3 regions of the Bradyrhizobium sp. HKCCYLS3070 genome follow, and region 1 is predicted to be linked to each of the others. Evidence: predicted binding sites of a transcription regulator. Region 1 holds the regulator's gene; each other region holds the start of a gene.
The links. Region 1 encodes LexA, which represses DNA repair genes until DNA is damaged. Its sites were predicted from a motif close to TGTTCNNNNTGTGTTCNG; they were not measured.
Positions count from the first base shown of each region.

Region 2: a site for LexA is predicted at 3,612-3,629, ahead of ACQR03_RS07050 (DUF3072 domain-containing protein). Genes of this name have one in related genera too.
Region 3: a site for LexA is predicted at 4,936-4,953, ahead of ACQR03_RS31930 (helicase-related protein). Genes of this name have one in related genera too.

Region 1 covers NZ_JBNPTI010000001.1:1,687,388-1,693,960, reverse strand. Annotated here, with positions in the region: gene ACQR03_RS07870 (glutamine--tRNA ligase/YqeY domain fusion protein) at 1-337, shown strand, start outside; gene ACQR03_RS07865 (hypothetical protein) at 368-580, opposite strand; gene ACQR03_RS07860 (ComEC/Rec2 family competence protein) at 723-3,014, shown strand; gene ACQR03_RS07855 (hypothetical protein) at 3,408-3,848, opposite strand; gene lexA (transcriptional repressor LexA) at 4,124-4,822, opposite strand; gene ACQR03_RS07845 (molybdopterin molybdotransferase MoeA) at 5,028-6,239, opposite strand; gene ACQR03_RS07840 (alpha/beta fold hydrolase) at 6,371-6,573, opposite strand, start outside.
Region 2 covers NZ_JBNPTI010000001.1:1,510,500-1,517,072, forward strand. Annotated here, with positions in the region: gene ACQR03_RS07035 (FdhF/YdeP family oxidoreductase) at 1-1,866, opposite strand, end outside; gene ACQR03_RS07040 (type 1 glutamine amidotransferase domain-containing protein) at 2,152-2,712, opposite strand; gene ACQR03_RS07045 (hypothetical protein) at 2,702-3,235, shown strand; gene ACQR03_RS07050 (DUF3072 domain-containing protein) at 3,676-3,867, shown strand; gene ACQR03_RS07055 (hypothetical protein) at 3,998-4,285, shown strand; gene ACQR03_RS07060 (glycoside hydrolase family 3 N-terminal domain-containing protein) at 4,300-5,667, opposite strand; gene ACQR03_RS07065 (DUF4153 domain-containing protein) at 5,882-6,573, shown strand, end outside.
Region 3 covers NZ_JBNPTI010000020.1:27,439-34,011, reverse strand. Annotated here, with positions in the region: gene ACQR03_RS31960 (cold-shock protein) at 190-396, shown strand; gene ACQR03_RS31955 (transcriptional regulator) at 533-769, shown strand; gene ACQR03_RS31950 (hypothetical protein) at 928-1,176, shown strand; gene ACQR03_RS31945 (T6SS phospholipase effector Tle1-like catalytic domain-containing protein) at 1,234-2,496, opposite strand; gene rpmB (50S ribosomal protein L28) at 2,840-3,148, opposite strand; gene ACQR03_RS31935 (DUF3108 domain-containing protein) at 3,764-4,540, shown strand; gene ACQR03_RS31930 (helicase-related protein) at 5,095-6,573, shown strand, end outside.

The DNA.
Region 1 (6,573 bases):
CGGCAATGCGCCGGACGGACGCAAGGTCAAGGCGACGATGCACTGGCTCTCCGCGGCGGAGTCGTTGCCTGCCGAGATCCGCCTCTACAACCAGCTGTTCGCCAATCCGAGCCCCAATGCGGCCGACTTCACCGCCGATCTCAATCCCAACTCGCTCGAGGTCCTGACCGACGCGCGCATCGAGCCGGCGATCGCCGAGAGCAATTCCGACGCGCCGATGCAGTTCGAGCGCCAGGGCTACTTCGTGCGCGATCCGGATTCGACACCCGACAAGCTCGTGTTCAACCGCACCATCGGCCTGCGCGACACCTTCGCCAAGGAAGTCGCGAAGGGGTGAGGCAAGCGGAGACCGCGGGACGCGTGTGGCTCAGCTGATCGCGTCCTGCCCGGCCTCGGTCAGCGTCGGCACGCCGTCGGTGAGTTCGACGAGGCCGCGCTCGGTGAGCAGCGAAAGATCTTCGTCGGCGACAGGGGACAGCGTCAGCCGGTGGGCCTTGATGTCCCGGAGAGTCCAGCGCAGGTGGATCGCCTTCTCGAGCGCGAGGTCGGCGAAGGGGTCTTCAGGGTCGTGGGCGTCCATCCCCTGAAAAGCACGTGCGGCGCAAAAAGTTCCCCCGCAGCGGCCGTGCAGATCTCCAGGATTCCCGTTCCGTTCTGCTAGGCGCGCTCGCGCAGCTTCCGGTAGCCTTTCCGCCCGTCGGGTAACGGGTGGTGTGGGGGCAATGGCGGAGCCGGTCAGGCCGCCGGGAGGGCGTCGCGGGATCGCGGGCGTGATGGCCGATGTCTGGCCGCCGCGCGGCGCGCTGGCCGGCGGCTGGCCCGCGATCGGGGCCGGTGCGTCGTCGGTGTTCGCCGCCCGCCTGAAGAGCTGGGCGGCCGAGGAGGCCGGGGCGGGCCGGCTGCTGCCCTGGGTGCCGGTGGCGTTCGGGGCCGGCATCGCGCTGTACTTCGCCGCCGATCACGAGCCCGTGCTCTGGATTGCCGCCACCACCGCGGCGCTGCTCGGCATCGTCGCCATCATGATGCGGCGGCATCGGCTGTTTCCGGTTGCCGTGATGATCGCGGCGGCGGCGTGCGGCTTCGCCGCGGCGACCGTCAAGACCGCGCGCGTCGCGCATCCGGTGCTGGCGCGGCCGTTGTATTCGGTGGCGCTGTCCGGCTTCGTCGAGGCGCGCGACATCCGCGAGCGCAGCGACCGCATCGTGCTGCGGGTGACGTCGATGGAGAGCCCGCGCAACGCCGTCACCATCGCGCGTGTCAGGCTCGCGGTGCGCAAGGGCGCGGCGCCCGAGGTCGGCAGCTTCGTGCAGCTCAAGGCGCGGCTGCTGCCGCCGATGGCCCCGGTGCGGCCGGGATCCTACGACTTCGCGCGCGACATGTTCTTCCAGGGCATCGGCGCCTCCGGCTTCGTGATGGGCGCGATCACGACGGCGACGCCGCCGCAGGCCGCCGGCTTCGGCCTGGGCTATGCGGCGGCCATGCAGGGTCTGCGCGATGCGATCGACGCACGCATCCGCGGCCGCCTGTCGGGCGACGAGCGCGCCATCGCCACCGCGCTGCTGACCGGCCGGCGCGACGCCATCACGCCCGATGTCAACGACGCGATGTTCGTCTCCGGTCTCGGCCATGTGCTGTCGATCTCCGGCTATCACATGGCGGTCGTCGCCGGCGTCGTATTCTTCGCCGTGCGCGCGCTGCTGGCGCTGATCCCCGGCCTCACCATCAGCCATCCGATCAAGAAATGGGCGGCGGCCGCGGCGCTGGTCGCGGCGGCGTTCTATCTGTTGCTCTCAGGCGCGGAGGTCGCGACCCAAAGGTCGTTCTTCATGACGGCGGTCGTGCTGATCGCGGTCATGGTCGACCGCCGCGCCGTCACCTTCCGCACGCTCGCGGTCGCAGCGATGATCGTACTGGTGGCGGCCCCGGAAGCGCTCGTGCATCCGAGCTTCCAGATGTCGTTCGCGGCAACGCTCGGCCTGGTCGCGCTGGTGCAGTTCGGCCTGCCCAGACTGTTCGCGACGCCGGACAGCTCGACCACCCAGCGCATCGCGCTGTGGGGCGGCCGGGAGCTTGCGATGCTGTTGCTGGCCTCGCTGATCGCGGGGCTCGCGACCACGCCCTATGCCGCCTTCCATTTCCATCGCGTCACGCCGTATGGCGTGCTCGCCAATCTCGCAGCGATGCCGGTCGTCTCGGCGCTGGTGATGCCGGCCGGCCTGATGGGCCTCGTGGCGGCGCCGTTCGGGCTCGACGGTCCCTGGTGGACGCTGATGGGCCTCGGCATCGACTGGATGATCGCGGTGACGCGCTGGGTGGCGGCGCTGCCCGGCGCGGTCGGGCGCATCCCGGCCTTCGGCATCGGTCCACTGATCCTGGCCAGCCTCGGGGTCATCCTGATCGGCCTGCTGCGCACACCGTTGCGCTGGTCGGGCGTCGTGGGGCTCGTGGTGGCCACCGCGTGGGCCGCCGCGACGCCGCTGCCCGACGTGCTGATCGCCGGCGATGGGCGCGCGGTGGCGGTGCGCGGCCGTGACGGGCGTCTGCATGCGATGCGCATCGGCAAGGATGTGTTCGCCACCAAGGAGTGGCTCGCGGCCGACGCCGATGCCCGGCTGCCGGCGGATTCATCGCTCACCGATGGCGTCTCCTGCGACGAGGCGGGCTGCGTGGTCGCAATGGCCGACGGCCGATTCGCCGCCCTGACCCTGCGCGCCGAGGCGCTCGCCGATGATTGCGCCCGTGCCGCGCTCATCGTCACCGCGCGCGCCGCGCCGTCATCCTGCGCGGCGGCCGTCATCGATCGCGAGCGGTTGCGGCAGCAGGGCGCCTTGATGCTGGTGCAGCGGGGCAGGAGCTTCGCCGTCACGCCGGCGCGCGCCGGCGGCACTGACCGCCCATGGTGGCCGGCGCCCGCCGAGGCCGGCGAGTTCGACACGACGCTGACGCCGCGCGCGCCGGCCGTGCGGCCTCAGGACGCGACGCCGCCGGAGACGGAGCAGGGCGAAGAAGACTGAGTGCCGGGCAGCTCGAACGTGCCGAGATGATACTCGGTGTCGCCAGGTCCATGTTGCCAAGTCCATCGAACAGCGAGGGGCTTTCGGCCAGCGTGAACGCAGCGCGCGGATAGCGTTGCCAGATGGCGATGTCGTCAGCCGTGGCTGTCAGCCATCCGAACACAAGCATATTGCAGCCGGGCTCGGTGATCCCGGCGGCCTTGTTCCAATCGATCTTGTTGACCACGGCGGCAGGCTCCCCCGGCACATCATGCCGGCCGAGGGATGTCGTTCCTATCCGATGCGATGCCGGGGCGTGAGGTTCGCCCGAGAGGACTTTGCGCTTGCAGAACCCAAATCTCCCACGGTCGAAAGCTCGCTCACGACCGAGAGAAATGCCGATGCGGAGACCCCTCAGGTGATGCTGATGCGGCGAATCGGTGTGGCCTGCGAAGGCGGCACGTCCTCGGCGATGTCCGGGCGTCGCTCCGCCGGCTGCTTGCTGACCGGCAATTGCAGCACGGTGACGCGCTGGCCCTCGCAGAGCTGGGTCACCAGCACGTGGCGGCCATCGGCGAATTCGATCGCGTCGTGATGGCGATCGGGAATGTGAGTCTCGATGCTGTTGAACTTTGCGACGCGCTCGCGGATCGTCCGGGTCCAGAGCCAGCGGCTGTCGTAGCGGACGTCCTCGGCGAAGGCCAACTCGGTGCCGGGCAGCATGCAGACTGCGACGGTCGGCTCGCTCTCCAGCGCGAAGCCGCGGGTGGCGGTGCCACGGAAGGTCATCGAGATCAACGTCTCGCCGACCTTGGCGGGACGGGACGCAACCGCATGGAGGCTGTAGTCACACATCGGATCGCTCCTCGTTGAGAGATAGCCGACCCACGCTCCCCCCGGACAGGCGCAGGCCTCTATCAGAGTGGACATCGATGGTGATGTTAGCGCGCGCTTCGCGGCAATTCTGCGCTGATCTGCATCGCGTGTGCCCGCGGCCGATCACAAGCGTTTGAGCATGCCGCGCTGCACATCATGAGGTGCATTCGCGCGTGACGTATTTTGCTGGGCAGCCTCCAGCTCGGCGGCGAAAGCGCGTGCGCCCGCCGCCGATCGACCGATCCCATTCGCGATCAGTACTTGCGGTACAGCCCGACCAGCTTGCCTTGGATCTTCACCCGGTTCGGCGGCAGGATGCGTACCTCGTAGGCGGTGTTGGCTGGCTCCAGCGCGATCGATGCGCCGCGGCGGCGGAAGCGCTTCAACGTCGCTTCCTCATCGTCGATCAGCGCCACCACGATGTCGCCGGTGTCGGCGGTCTCGTTGCGCTGGATCAGCGCCATGTCGCCGTCGAGGATGCCGGCATCGACCATGGAGTCGCCGCGTACCTCGAGCGCGTAGTGATCGCCGTTACCGAGCATGTCGGCAGGCACGCTGATGGTGTGGCTGCGGGTCTGCAGCGCCTCGATCGGGGTACCGGCGGCGATGCGGCCCATCACCGGCACTGCGACGGGGCGCTCGCCATCGTCCAGCGCGGGAGTGCTGGTGCGCACCTTGCCGAGATTGCCCTCGATCACCGATGGGGTGAAGCCGCGGCGGTTGTTGGCGGCCTGTGACAGCTCGGGCAGCTTGATCACCTCGATCGCGCGGGCGCGGTTGGGCAGCCGGCGGATGAAGCCGCGCTCCTCGAGCGCCGTGATCAGGCGATGAATGCCGGACTTCGAGCGCAGATCGAGCGCATCCTTCATCTCGTCGAAGGACGGCGGCACGCCGGCTTCCTTGAGCCGCTCGTTGATGAACCGCAGAAGTTCGTACTGTTTGCGCGTCAGCATCTCGACCTGGTCCCCGGTTTGTTGTCGTCCGAGTCCAGGAGCTGCGCCTCGCGCACAAACCGGCTGAGAGCGCCCTGGAGTCGGACCGTCATCGCGTCGCCCGCAACATACTAAAAACAAATCATGAACGGACACTATATGTTCGATGTGTGTTCCGCAATCCTAAAAATATGATGAACAGACCGGGCTTTACCGGGGAAGCGGCTCAGTTCGGCAGGCGCAGGATCTCGCACGGGCTGCCCGCAGGCGCCTTCGGCGCAAACGCCGGCCGGATCACCACCGCCTGCGAGAGCGCGAGATTGCCGAGCAGCGACGAATCCTGCTGGCTCACCGGGGTGGCGACCAGCGTGCCGTCGGCGCGCTCTTCGAGCCGCGCCCGCAGATAGTCCTCGCGCGAATCGTTCGGCCCGAGCTCGCGGCCGAGCAGGGCGGTCTCGCGCGGCATCACGGCCTCGTCGCGGCCGAGCAGCCGCCGAATCAGCGGCACCAGGAACAGGATGGCGCAGACATAGGACGACACCGGATTGCCGGGCAGTCCGATCACCCTGATGTCGCCGAGCCGTCCGTGCATCATCGGCTTGCCCGGCCGCATCGCGATCTTCCAGAACGCCATCTCGACGCCCTCGGCTTCGAGCGCCTGCTTGACCAGGTCGTGATCGCCGACCGAGGCGCCGCCGGTCGTGATCAAGATGTCGGCCTTGGCCTCGCGGGCCCGGCGGATGCCGGCGATCGTCGCCTCCATCGTATCCGCGGCGATGCCGAGATCGATCGGGGTCCCGCCCTCGTTGCGCACCAGCGCCCGCAAGGCGTAGCCGTTGGAATAGACGATCTGGCCCGGGCCGGGCGTCGAGCCCGGCATCACCAGCTCGTCGCCGGTGGCGAGCAGCGCCACCTTCGGCCGGCGCCGCACCGGCAGCGCCGGATGATTCATGCTGGCCGCCAGCGACAGGTCGCGGTCGCTGAGCCGGCGCCCGGACTTCAGCAGCACCATGCCCTGGTGAAAGTCGACGCCCGCCGGCCGGATATGCCGGCCCTTGATCGCGGCCTCGGTGATCACGACGTGGCCATCTTCGGCGATCGTGTCCTCCTGGATCACCACCGCGTCCGCGCCCTCCGGGACAACGCCACCGGTGAAGATCCGCGCCGCCTCGCCGGGTCCAACCACGCGATCGAACGGCCGCCCCGCCGCGACCTCGCCGATGACCTTCAGCCGCGCCTTGGCCTGGGCGGCGTCCACGGCGCGCACGGCATAGCCGTCCATCGCCGACATTGCCTCGGGCGGCTGCGTCCGCAGCGCCGCGAGGTCCCGCGCCAGGATGCGGTGAAACGCTTCGTCCAGCCCGACCTGCTCCTCGGCCAGCGGTTCGGCGCCGGCGAGCACGGCGGACAACGCATCAGACACCGGCATCAGGGCCATGAGAGTTCCTTCGGACGGAGACGGCAGATCGAATGAATCGCCTTCTAACCGAACGCGCACGGCGCGGCCAAGGGCCTAGGCCGCTCCCTGCGTTCTGACCGTCTGCTGTGGGCCGTTTCCGGGCCGCTGCCTCACGATCGCGCGAGAAAGTCCGCAATCAACCGCATGACCTCCTGCGGACGTTCCAGGCTCGGCAGGTGCGCCGTTCCGGCCAGCTCATGTCCTGACCCGTTCGGCATTGTTGCGGCGAGCAGCCTGCTTCGCTGCTGGATGTGAGGAAAGTCCAAGTCCCCCCGGATGACGAGCGATGGCGCGACGATCTCCGCGAGGCGTG
Region 2 (6,573 bases), 180 kb from region 1:
GGTCGGCGTCTTCCATTTGCGTTCGCGGGCACCAAGCGGCCGCGGAAAGCCGCCGGGCTCAAACAGGCGCTTGTTGAAGTCTTTGAACTGCTCGGGATAGGTCCGCTCGATCGCGTCTCTGACGCGCGCGTAGTCGCCCACCCAGGCATCCCAATCGACGCGCGGATTTGGCTTCAGGGTGGCCTTGGCGAGACCGGCGACAATGGCTGGTTCCGACAACAGGGTCTCTGCGACGGGTTGGCGCTGCCCGCGCGAGCCGTGAATGCAGGTGGTGGAGTCCTCCATCGAGACCGCCTGATCTCCGCCTGCCTGCCGGTCGATTTCGATGCGGCCGAGGCACGGCAGCAGATAGGTCACCTCGCCTGGGACGATGTGGCTGCGATTGAGCTTGGTTGCGATCTGCACCGACAGCCGCAGCTTCGACCACGCCGGCTCCATCAGCGAGCGTTCAGGGACGGCGCGCAGGAAGTTACCGCCGAGACTGACGAAGCCCTTGACGTCCCCCTTGATGATGCCTTGGCAGGCATCGACCGTGCTGAGACCGTCCCAACGCGGCGGCTCGAACGAATAGAGCTCGGCAAGCTTGTCGAGCGGCACCAACTTGGTCTTCTCGGAGATGCCGACGGTGCGTTGCCCCTGAACGTTGGAATGGCCACGAACCGGCGAGATGCCGGCCCCCGGCTTTCCGATGTTGCCGCGTAACAGCAGCAGGTTGACAATCATCTTCGCGGTTTCGACGCCATGCCGATGCTGGGTTATTCCCATCCCATAATTGGCGATCACGGCGTGCGAGCCTGCGTAGACCTTGGCAGCCTCCAGAATGGCGCCGCGCGTGAGGCCGGAGGAGCGTTCGATATCGCTCCACGACGCCTGCCGGCAGCAGGTTGCGAAAGCTTCGAAGCCGGACGTGTGCCGCTCGATGAAGGCGACATCGAGCACGGGCGGGCTCTTGGTCGCGACCGCGGCATCATCCGCCTCGATCACGGCCTTGCACAATCCGAGTAGTGCCGCACCATCGCCGCCAATGCGCAGCTGATGATACTGCGTGCTGATCCGCGTTCCCCCCGTCAGCACCATTTGAATGGGATTTTGCGGATTGGTGAAGCGCTCCAGCCCACGCTCCCGCAGCGGATTGAACGTGATGATGGGCACGCCGCGTTGTGCCGCCTTCTGCAACGGATGCAGCATGCGCGGCGAGTTGGTGGTCGTGTTCTGGCCGAAGAAGAAGAAGCAATCCGCCTTGTCGAAATCCTCAAGGAGCACCGTACCGACGGGGACGCCAATCACCTCCGGCAGAGCAACTGATGTGGATTCGTGGCACATGTTGGAGCTGTCGGGAAAATTGTTGGTGCCGTACATGCGGCCGAAAAGCTGATACATGTAGCTCGTCTCGAGCGAGGCCCGGCCCGACGTGTACATGACGACCGAGCGTGGATCGAGCCTGTTCAACTCCGCCCCGATGTCGCGAAGGGCCTCGTCCCAGCTCACGGCAACATAGCGATCCGCCGCAGCGTCATAGCGCATCGGATGAGCAAGACGCCCCTGCTCTTCGAGCTGATGATCCGACCAGGATCGCAATTCTGTCAGACTGTGCCGAGCAAAGAACTCCGGTCCGACTGTCTTGCCGGTGATTTCCCACGCGGTCGCCTTGGCGCCATTCTCGCAGAATTCGAACGGGTGCGGCTTTGCCGGCTTGGCCCAGGAGCAGCTGACGCACATGAAGCCGCCTGGCTTGTTCTGTTTCAACAGGATCTCGCTGCCAAGCAGGGTCACCTCCTCCTGCGTCAGGATGCTGGCGACCGCGTGCACCGAACCCCATCCGCCGGCCGGAGCCCTGTAGTCCTGGATTTTTGCTTTCTCGCTCACGACGCTCTCCGCGGCCTGTTCAAAAGCGGCAAACCCGGGATGAGCAGCGAAGTTCCGATTCCTCACTGAACGTTGCGAGGCTATCGTCGAAGTCCCGCGGGCGAAGGTCCGCGCTAGGAATTGGGAACGACCCGGCCCGCCGCGAGTCATTTCCATGCCTCTGGCGGCGTTCCCCCATCTCGCTGGAGGCACTCCGTGTGGACTGCGGCCCAGCGTTCGACCCCTCGGGCGCTGGGCCCGTCCCACTGAGGTAGCCGGGTTTTCTCCCGGCTTCCGATCTCAGCATCAAGCCGCGCTGCGCTTGAGATGGCGGCCTTCCTTGACCTCTTCGATGATCTTGGCGCTGAAGGCTTCCAGATCTCCGGGATTGCGCGAAGTGATCACGCCCTGATCGACCACGACCTCCGCGTCCTGCCAATGCGCGCCGGCATTGGCAACGTCCGTCTTGATCGATTTGTAGGACGTCATCTTTCGCCCCTTGGCAATTCCGGTCTCGATCAGGAGCCACGGCGCATGACAGACCGCCGCAACGATCTTCTTGGCTTCAAAGATCTCCTTGATGAACCGCAGCGCCTTCGGCTCGAGCCGCAGCAGATCCGGATTGATCTGACCGCCCGGCAGCACGACGGCGTCGTAGTCCGAAGCAGACGCCTGGTCCAACGTCTTGTCGACCTTGACGGTCCGTCCCCAGTCCTTCTCATCCCAGCCCTTGATCTCGCCCGGCGCGAGCGAGATGATCTCGACGGTCGCGCCCGCCTGCTTGAGCCGATCGCGCGGCACTTCGAGCTCGGATTGCTCGAACCCGTTGGTTGCGAGGATCGCGATCTTCTTTCCCTTGATATCCATTGGACTCTCCTGGCCATTCGACACCGCCGGCAACCTCGCGCTGGTCTCCATGTTCCGCCTGGCAGGCCGGGCGGATCGTCACAACTGGTCGATCGAGTCAGCGCTCGCCTGGGTGGAACCAGCCTGCCTATGGCGCCGTTTGTTTGGACGTCCCTGCCTTGAATGGATGGGCGGCGTCGAGCGGCACGGCATCGCTGCATCGGCGGATCGCAATCTGGAGGCGCTCGTGCCCTACGCATTGTTTGAGAATGACGAACAGATGACCCGCCCGTTTCGCACCGAGCGCGAGGTCTGGGAGGCCGCGGAACAGGCCGATCTCATCACGCTCGGCACGCATGGCGAGAAAATCCTCGACAACAATTTCGAGATCAAATCATGCGAGGCCACACCGGAAGAGCTTACCGCCGCGCCGCCGGACATCGTATTGCCCGAAGCTCACACGCCCGATGCTGATCGAGGGAGCCGGACTACCGACCAATCTTTCTCCTCACCGGCCAAATTGAAGATGCGGACGTCCTCATGACCCGGCGCAGGTTGGCCTTTGCGGCTCAGGTGATCGTCGGCCATGTCGGTTCCAGGCCTGATCATCGGACTACGGACGAGCGGCGGATCACTCGGCCTTACCGCCAGCGTCTCATGCGCGCCGGGCGCCGCGCTGCTTGCGAGGCAGTCGGCTCGCTTCCTCCAGCTTGAGCCGCTCTCGCTGTTGCCGCAGCCGGTCAAGCGTCTCCAGCATGTGGTGCAAAAGCACTTCGGCGGCCGCCGTCGAGGCCCGAGCTCGCCGTAGCTGCACGATTTCACGGCGCTGCCGCCCGACCCGGAGACGCATACGGTCGATTTCGGCTCGAACCACACATAGATCGCGCATGAAGCACCCGAGCAAGAGTAGGATCGCGCAATAGAACAAAATAGGAACACTTTGCAAGCTTTCCCGTTGAAGCCGGGCAACAACGGGAGATCCCCATGGCCGAACAGCTGCAGAAAGATCCCGAGGACTGGGTGTCCGGAGCCGATCCGATGACGGATACCCAAGCTTCCTACTTGAGAACGCTCAGCGAGCAGGCTGGCCGATCCGATCCCACGCGAGCGGAGATGACGAAGGCTGAAGCGTTCGAACTGATTGATGAGATGAGACGCGCCGCAGGGTTGGATTGAACCGGCATATTCGACTCACCAGGACGATGGGTCGGCAGATCGGTATTCCAATGTTGGCGATGCCGGTCCGAAGCTGTCGCGAATCAGAAATCGGTCGTTTAGTCTCCGCGGCATTTCGCGGGAGTCCACCATGGTTGCGGACAGTGACAGCAAGGTTGCCTGGCATCGCGCCCAGCTCAAAAAGAATCGCGCGACCTTGAAACAGATCGAGACGGCGCGGTTCACGGTGGGCGAGAGCGCCGATGCGAAGGCGCTTGAACAGACCAAGCGGCAGGTTGCGGAACTCCAGGTCAAGATCCGCGAATCCGAGCACCTCATCGCTCAGCACGACAAGCAGACGCGACGCCCGCTGGCGACCGACCTGCGAAGCCTCTCGAATGTCGCTTGGCGCAACTGGACCGGCAATGGCCCGCGCTGAGGGCTCGCTGCCATTCAGTCCACGATCTTCTGATGCACGCCTCCAGGCTGTTGCATAACCGTAGACACATTCGACGGCTGTGATTTGCCAACCGTCGGCGCCCAGCGCTTCAGTCGCTCATCGCTCCTGCTGATTGCATCGAGGTCGATGCGTCCTTCCGCCAGAGCCTCCTTGGCGCAGGCGAGCGCGCGGTGGAACTGGGTGCCGTCATAGGCCACCAGCAACAGATCGGCGCCGCCGTTGAGAGCCTCCACGACAGCTTTGCAGAGATCGCGGCCGTAGATCGCCCCCATCACGATATCATCCGTCACGATCACGCCCGGATAGTTCCAGCGGCCGCGAATGAGTCCCTCGAGCACGGCTTTGGAATGTGAGGCAGGCCGCTCTGGATCGATCGCATCGACCGTCACGTGACCGACCATCATTGCCGCGTGCGAGCCCTGCAGCACCTGTCGGAACGGCCGCCAATCCGACCGTTCCAAGACATCTGCCGGCGTGCCGAGCTGTGCCGAGAAATGATGCGTATCGGCTGCGACGCGCCCCAGACCAGGGAAATGCTTGACGGCCGCGCGGACACCGCTTGCTTCCAGGCCACGGACGTAACCGAGCGCAATGTCGCCAACCACCGCGGGATCGTTGGAGATCGCGCGGCGGCCGATCAAGGTGTGAAAGTCCAGTCGGTTGCGTGTCCAGCTCGGGCGAAGGTCGACGACCGGAGCCAAATTGAAGGTGATGCCGGCAGCCGCGAGAGCCTCACCCTGGGCGCGCCCCATCGCGAACGCATCCTGCGCGCGCCGCGAGGCCGGCAGATCGGCCAGCGTTGCGAGGCCGGGCATGTTCGGCAGGGTCGGAGACAGGTGTGCGACGGCGCCTCCCTCCTGATCCGCCGCAACCAGCAGAGGCGGCAGCCCGGCACTCCGGCGCGCGTCCTGCAATCGCGCCATCTCGGCGCGCAGCTGAGGCTCGGTCCGGCCGCGGATGTTGTGGTGTGTCACATAGACGCCCGCGATCAACCCCTGCCGGGCCAACGCGGCTGCGTCATCGACGGCCGTGTAACCGACGATGAAATGCCGGCCGAGCAGATGCGCCACGTCGGGGGGCGTCCGGAACGTCTCGTACTTGCGCCAGGCAAACATGAACTGCGTCGACGTCAGCATGATCAGCGGAACGCACCATGCTACGACCAGAGCGCGTCCGGCGGGCCCCCGCCGCCACCGACCGCCGAGCATCAGCAGCAGCGGAACGGCAAGCCCGATGAGGAGCAGGGCTGCGTGGCCGCTGCCCCGCAGCCGAACCAGATAGGGCTCGTTGCTGTTCAGCGTGACGAAAATGAAGAGCAGAGCAAGGATCCAGAGAACCGCGGTCCTGATACGTCCGAGCATGTGTGCAGCCGATCATCCGAGGGGAAAGACGGCCATTGCCGTAACAATCACGTTTTCCCTGCGCCAGATGTGGAATCGCGTCTGCACGAAATCTGCAAACAAATCCTGAAATGCTGCAGATCCCCTCGTGAGCTGCTGCATGGGCAGGCGTCATGCTTGGCTCATCGGCTTGTGCCTCCCGGCCCGAACGATGACCCAAACCAAGGATTCTTCCATGACGACTCTCGCCGAGCCGACGGCTGCGCCCGTCGCGCCCGATTCGATGTGGCTCAAATTCGCCATCACTGCCGGTCTCGTCGGCCTCGCCGACACGCTGCTCTACAACGGCCGGCCGATCGGCCTGGCATTCCCGCTGTTTTTCGCCGCGCTCGCCGCAGCGAGCATTCTCGCCAATCTTGCCAAGACCGATCGAAACCGTCTGGTCGGAGCTGCAGTTCTCTTCGTTGCCGGCCTGGCTCCCGCCATCGAGGAGCTGAACCTGCTTTCTTTTCCTGTCCTGCTGCTCACGACGCTGTCGGCTATCACGCTGGCGACCAACCGATCCGCGCGCGGCTTCCGGCTTCCGCTGACCGCCGCGCGGCAGTTGCTCCTGATCGGGCCGTTTCGACTGATACCTGATGCGATCGTGACGCTGCGCGCGAACATGATCACGCGAACTCTCGTTGTCTGGAGCATTCCGCTGGCACTCGGCTGCGTGTTCTTGGCTCTGTTCGCAGCAGCCAATCCGGTCATTGAGCGGTGGTTCGCCGTCCTCAGTCCCGAGCGCGTCGCCTCCCAACTCACGATGGGGCACGCGATCTTCTGGCTCGTGACGTTGTCCATGGTCTGGCCATTCGTCAACCTTCGCTGGCGCGAGCGGACCACGACCTCGAGCCCGCCGATCGAAAGCGAGCCCGATCAGCCGTC
Region 3 (6,573 bases), on a different contig from region 1:
CAACGGTTCCGGCCCTCGGCAAACTATATTTGCCGCGCGGCCTTGTAATCCCCGAGAAAATCTCTACCTTGAGGTAGTTCGATTAGCCGCTGTGCCTTTCTGAATGTGCCTGTGGGCTATTTCCAAAAGTCATCGCTCAGTTGAATGAGATCGCGTGATGGTCGCGCGGTGAATGATTTGGAGATAGACATGCAGGGTACGGTCAAGTGGTTCAATGGCCAGAAGGGCTTTGGTTTCATTCAGCCGCAGGATGGCGGGAACGACGTGTTCGTTCACATCAGCGCTGTTGAACGCGCTGGTCTCGCCGGTCTGGCTGAAGGCCAGAAAGTCAGTTTTGAGGTCAAGACGGACAAGATGCGCGGTAAAACCAGCGCAGAAAATCTCGCGCTGGTCTGATCGCACTGATCTGACGTCTCTGACGTCTTGGGCCATTTCACGGATGTACTGAAATGGCCGGTTTGCCCGCTCGATCCTGTATTGAGCGGGCTTTCTGCGTCTCGACGGTAACCCGCGTTTCCGGAAGGATCAGTCGATGGCCACCAAGAAGATGTCAGAACGCTCCCCCGAAAGCATTGCGCGGTCGGAGCGCCAGCGCGTCGCCGCCGAGGACGGGGCGAAGGCGCGCGCCGAATGGGATCAGCGCGCGACCGCGGTCCGCAAGAACATGGAGCGGCTGCGCGTGTTGCGGCTCGCCAAGGAAGCGGAAGCTGCGCAAGCGGGTTCTGACGCGGCGCCTGCGCCGAAGCGGCGGAAGAAGGTCGCTCGCTAGGGCGGTTTCGTCTCGCCTTCCGACGTCGGCTGCCCGGTGGAACTATCGGAACTTCAGATCCGTTGCCGGTGCTCGAACAGACGGGCGATCCATGCCTGATCATTACGTCTCAACCGCGTCCCGCGTACAGACCCGACCTTCGTACCGAGGAGGCTGACGTGGCCAAGTCGACAGCTACAGACGTTCGCATCGCCAAGGACGAGACGCAGCGTGGAGGCCAGACGATCGCATTCGCGCTCGCAATCGGCGCCACGCGGCAGGTCTGTCATCTCGAGACCTGCTTTTGCACCCGCAACCAGGCGTTCGCCTATCTGCAGCGAAACCGCACGGCGTTCGAGCAGATGGCGCGCGAGCAGTTCGCCCGTGGCGAGGTGACCGACGGCGTCATCCATCTGCGCATGATCTGAGGCGATCCGCCACACGCGGGCCTCTGAAGACGCTGCCCGACGCGCAACGCGCCGTTGCTACTCCGCCTTCTGTTTGACCGGAAGCGGGACGCGCTCATAGGACGCGGGCAGATTGACGGGCCGGTAGTCCTGCGATTCTGCGATCCGCATCAGCACGCTCTCGTGGATGAACGCGCCCTCGGGAATGAAGCGCGGCTCGCAATTCGGAACGTACAATCCGAAATGCGCCTTGCGCTCCGGCCACTCCTTGTACGTCGCGCTCTTCGGCAGCCATTCCAGCAGCCGCCAGGCCGGCGTCATCGAATCGTGCAGGGGGCCCTGGACGCTCGGCGCCACATAGGAGAACGGACTGTTCTTGCGCTGCACGCCCCAGGCGAGCTGATTCACCGTGCGCGGATTGACCGTCAGCCCGGCCTCGACCGCCTCGTCGATCATCCACAGCAGCGGATATTTCGAAGCCGCCGACCGCACCTCGGGATAGCCGCCGCCGACGTCGGAATGCACGCCGGCGAACCACACCTGTTTGGCGTCCTGCGGTCGCGCCTGCGCCTTGTTGAAGCGGTTCGGCGTGAAGGTCTGCGGCATCCCCCACGGCTTCAGCCGGAACATGCAGCGGCGCTCGTCGATCGCCGCAGCCTGACGGAAGATCTTCACGCTCGGGTTCTCGATCGTGAAGGCGAGCTCCTCGAGGCTCGGCAGCGCAAACAGCCGGTCGGTGCGCGGCACGATCACGCTCGCCACCGTGTCCCACACGCCGACGAAATGGATCGTCGGCCAGCGCGTCGAGGTGATCCGCGCGAACTGCGCGGCCTGGTCGGCGCGGCTCTCCGGGATCGGCCCGTCCTCCTCGGTGCTCTCGAGCTCCTTGGTGATGCCGCGCCCGGCCTTCGGATTGTCGGAGGAATACTTCTTGTAGGCGATCACGCCCGGGCCGACGAGATTGATCTGGCCCGGCGAGATCAGCCCGATCTTGTGGATCAGCCCGGCGAGCACGCGCACGGTGTAGGCGCCCCGCGAGAAGCCGAACAGGAAGATGCGATCGCCGTCCTGGTACTGCGTGGCCAGGAAAGAGTAGGCGTTGATGACGTTGTCGTCGAGGCCGTAGCCCGTCGCGAGCCCCAGCACCATGTTGAAATTGGCCTTGAAGCGATGCCAGCTGTCGGGCTGCGTCAACGTGCCGACGCCGGGATCGTAGAACACGACCTGATGCGGTGTCGTCTTGTCGGTCTTGCGCAGGCACCGATAAAGCTTGAGCACGTTCGAGATGTTCTCGCTGATCTCGTTGCCGGTGCCGTCGCAGCAGATGACAATATTCTTCATGGCAAAGGAATGTCCGCAATAATGCTACCGCAACGAGTGTAGAGCATCCGGCTGGTGTTGGGGAGGTCGGTTCCCTATGGCACTTCGTCTGGGTCGCTGTTGCGCGCGGCGCGGCGGACATCGCGAAGTGACTGCGGGGCGCCGTTGTACGAACGGATGATCACCCGACCAGTCCTGCCGCCCCACGCCTGCTGCCCGTGTCCAGAGTTGTCAGTTGGTCACGGCATCCGCAAGCAAAACGGCCGGATCTCTCGACCCGGCCGTTTCGACATCTCGTTCAGCTTGAAGCCGCGCCCGTGACGCGTCCGGCTTCTGCATCAATCCTGAATTTCGGCTTGCTCTCTCAGCTCGCCTTGGCGACCGGGGCAGCGTCCGCCGCCTTCTTCTCGATGGCGCGCTTCAGCTCCAGCGCGCGCGGCGACAGGGTCGCGGCGTTGGCCTTGAGCAGATAGGCATCGAGGCCGCCATTGTGGTCGACGCTCTTGAGCGCGTTGGTGGAGACGCGCAGGCGCACGTTGCGGCCGAGTGCATCCGAGATGAAGGTCACGTTGCACAGGTTCGGCAGGAAGCGCCGCTTGGTCTTGATGTTGGAGTGGCTGACCTTGTGGCCAACCTGGGGACCCTTGGCCGTCAGTTCACAGCGCCGCGACATGGCAATAAATCCTCTCTCATCCCCGCACCCTTCGTCCGCCTGTGTCGGCGGGCCGCGGGGGTCCAAAACTCGTCCAGCTCGTCTCTGGGAGATGCGGTCGTATAGGGGGGATGCGGCTTTTCGTCAAGGTTTTGAAGGCCGCAGCGAATAGAGGGAGCCGGGCCGGCGAACCCGAAGGGCGCGACCCGTGCATCCTCCTGGTCGGGCCGAAATCGCCAACCAGCAGAAAAGCAGGCGTATAATCAATAGTATAGCCGATAGTTTAGACCATATAAAGGGCGCATTCGGACGTGATGGATGGATATCCCGCGAACAGTCCGAAATGCCGGAATGGCGGCATGCTGGCGCGGTCGGAGGTTCGCGGCTCGGTTCCGGCAGAGCTGCGGATGACGGTCTGAGTGCTGTTCAGCTGCAAAGCGCTGGACAAACCGCCATTGTCGGACGGTTCGCGTTGTTTGAAGGCGTTTTTGGCTTAAGTAGCAAGGATGGCGCGTCGGATCGGTCCGGCGCTCAGGCAGGCGGATCGGTAGGATCATTCGTCACGTGACCATCATCTCGGTTCCCTCATTTCTCTGCTGTCGCCTGGCCGCGGCCGGGGCAGCGCTCTGCCTGTTGTTGCTGGCGCAAAACGCCCAGGCGCAGGCTCGGTTGGACGCTCAATACGAGGCTTCCCTGGCTGGCATCCCCGTCGGCAAGGGTACCTGGGCGGTCGAGATCGGGGATGATCAGTATGGTGCCGCGGCTCAGGGCGGCACCGCCGGCCTGCTCAAGAGCTTCTCGCAAGGATCAGGCACCGGCTCGGTGCAGGGGCGCGTCGTCAACGGCGCCCTGGTCGGCCAGAGCTACCAGGCCTCGACCACGACGGGAAAGAAATCCGAGCAGATCCGCATCAATCTGCAGAACGGTACTGTGAAGGACTTCGCCATCGAGCCGGCGCCTCCGGTCGATCCCGACCGCATTCCGGTGACGGATGCCCACAAGCGTGGCGTGCTCGATCCGATGACGGCCTCTCTGGTGCGCGTGCCGGGCAACGGCGAGCTGCTGTCGCCGGACTCGTGCCGCGGCGCTGCGCCCGTGTTCGACGGCCGCATGCGCTACGAGCTCAAGCTCGACTACAAGCGCATGGAGAACGTCAAGGCAGACAAGGGTTATCGTGGCCCGGCCCTGGTCTGCGCGATCTACTTCACGCCAGTCGCGGGCTACATCCCGGACCGGCCGGTCATCAAATATCTGGCTCAGGCCCGCAACATGGAGATCTTCTTCGTGCCGATCGCCGGCACCCGTGTGCTGGTGCCGTTCAAGATGGTGATCCCGACCCCGCTGGGGACCGCGATGCTGGAAGCGACGTCGTTCATCACCCAGGCGGCGCCGCACGTCGCCAAGACCCAGTAGTGCGTCGTTTCGCTGCTCCTCCACATCGGAATCTCGTCGTTGCGGCGCAGCCCCGTCAGCGGCCGTGGCGTGAAGGCCTGACGGCATGCCGTCCGCTGTCGCTTGAATCCGATGGAGATTCGGGGTTCGCGCTGCATGATCTCCGGACTGACGGGCTCATGAGCTCCGATTTGTCGGGACCCCCTATCGATACTGTCTGCTGCGCGTGAATCCGTTTGACTCTTCCCTGATTCTGATTCGACTCGGGATGCGCTGAACGCGCGCCAGTTCCATCGCGAAAGCGTTGCTTGTGGAGCCCGCGAAAACTTGATCTAGTGCTGGCTTGATGGCAGAGCGCGAGATGTTGCGGTGAACGAAGCCGGAAAGCCGACGGAGTCAGCGATTCCTTCGCGATTCGTTCTCAAGGCGTTCCGAAGCTTAAGCTGCGTCACTATATGCGTCACAATGTGAGACAGGGGTCAGCATCGCAGCCTCTCCAGACACACGATTATTCCGCATCCGTCGCGCGTGAACGGCGCGCTTCCAACGCCGGCTTCGAGACCCACATTTAACGAATGGCTTTTTCGTCCTCTTCGGCTGCCTCGCCTTTCGAGCGCACGTCCGACCGCGCTCCCGGAAGCGGCGTCACCGCCGTGCTCGGCCCCACCAACACCGGCAAGACGCATCTGGCGATCGAGCGCATGCTCGCGCATTCCTCCGGCATCATCGGACTGCCGCTGCGGCTGCTCGCGCGTGAGGTCTACAACAAGATCGCCGATCGCGTCGGCAGCGAGGCCGTCGCGCTGATCACCGGCGAGGAGAAGATCAAGCCGAAAAATCCGCGCTACTGGGTGTCGACCGTCGAAGCGATGCCCAGGGATCTCGACGTGTCGTTCCTGGCCGTCGACGAGATCCAGATCGCGTCCGATCTCGAGCGCGGCCACGTCTTCACCGACCGCATCCTCAATCGCCGCGGTCGCGACGAGACGCTGCTGCTGGGTGCTGCGACGATGCGTCCCATCATCGAGCGTCTGCTGCCGGGCGCGTCGATGGTGACGCGGCCACGATTGTCGCAACTCGAATTCGCCGGTGATCGCAAGATCACGCGACAGCCGCGCCGGACCGCCATCGTGGCGTTCTCGGCCGACGAGGTCTACGCCATCGCCGAGCTGATCCGCCGCCAGCATGGCGGCGCCGCTGTCGTGCTGGGATCGCTGTCGCCGCGAACCCGCAACGCGCAGGTGGCGATGTTCCAGAACGGTGACGTCGACTATCTCGTCGCCACCGATGCGGTCGGCATGGGGCTCAACCTCGACGTCGATCACGTCGCCTTCGCGTCCGACCGCAAATATGACGGCTATCAGTTCCGCCGGCTCACGCCGTCGGAATTTGCCCAGATCGCCGGCCGTGCCGGACGCGCGACGCGCAATGGCACGTTCGGCACCACCGGACGTTGTGCGCCATTCGAGCCCGAGCTGGTCAATGCGCTCCAGAACCATGCCTTCGATACCGTGAAGGTGCTGCAATGGCGCAACTCCCGGCTTGATTTCGCGTCCTTGAGCGCGCTTCAGGTCTCGCTGGCGGTCGCGCCGGCGCATGAGGCGCTGACGCGCGCGCCGATTGCGGAGGACCTGCGCGTGCTCGATCACGCCGCGCGCGATGCCGAGGTGCGCGACATCGCTCACGGCGCGGCCGCGGTCGAGCGTCTGTGGGAAACCTGCCAGATTCCCGACTATCGCAGGCTGTCGCCGGCCGCCCATGCGGAGCTGGTGACCACCGTGTTCGGCTTCCTGATGCAGAAGGGGCGTATTCCGGACGCCTGGTACGCGGCCCAGGTCGATCAGGCCGACCGCGTCGATGGCGACATCGATACGCTGTCGGGGCGGATTGCACAGATCCGTACCTGGACCTTCGTGGCCAACCGGCCCGACTGGCTGCGCGACCCTGATTATTGGCAGGGGATTACCCGCGAACTCGAAAATAAATTGTCAGACGCCCTTCATGAACGGCTCACGGAGCGTTTCGTTGATCGTCGTACCAGTGTATTGATGCGG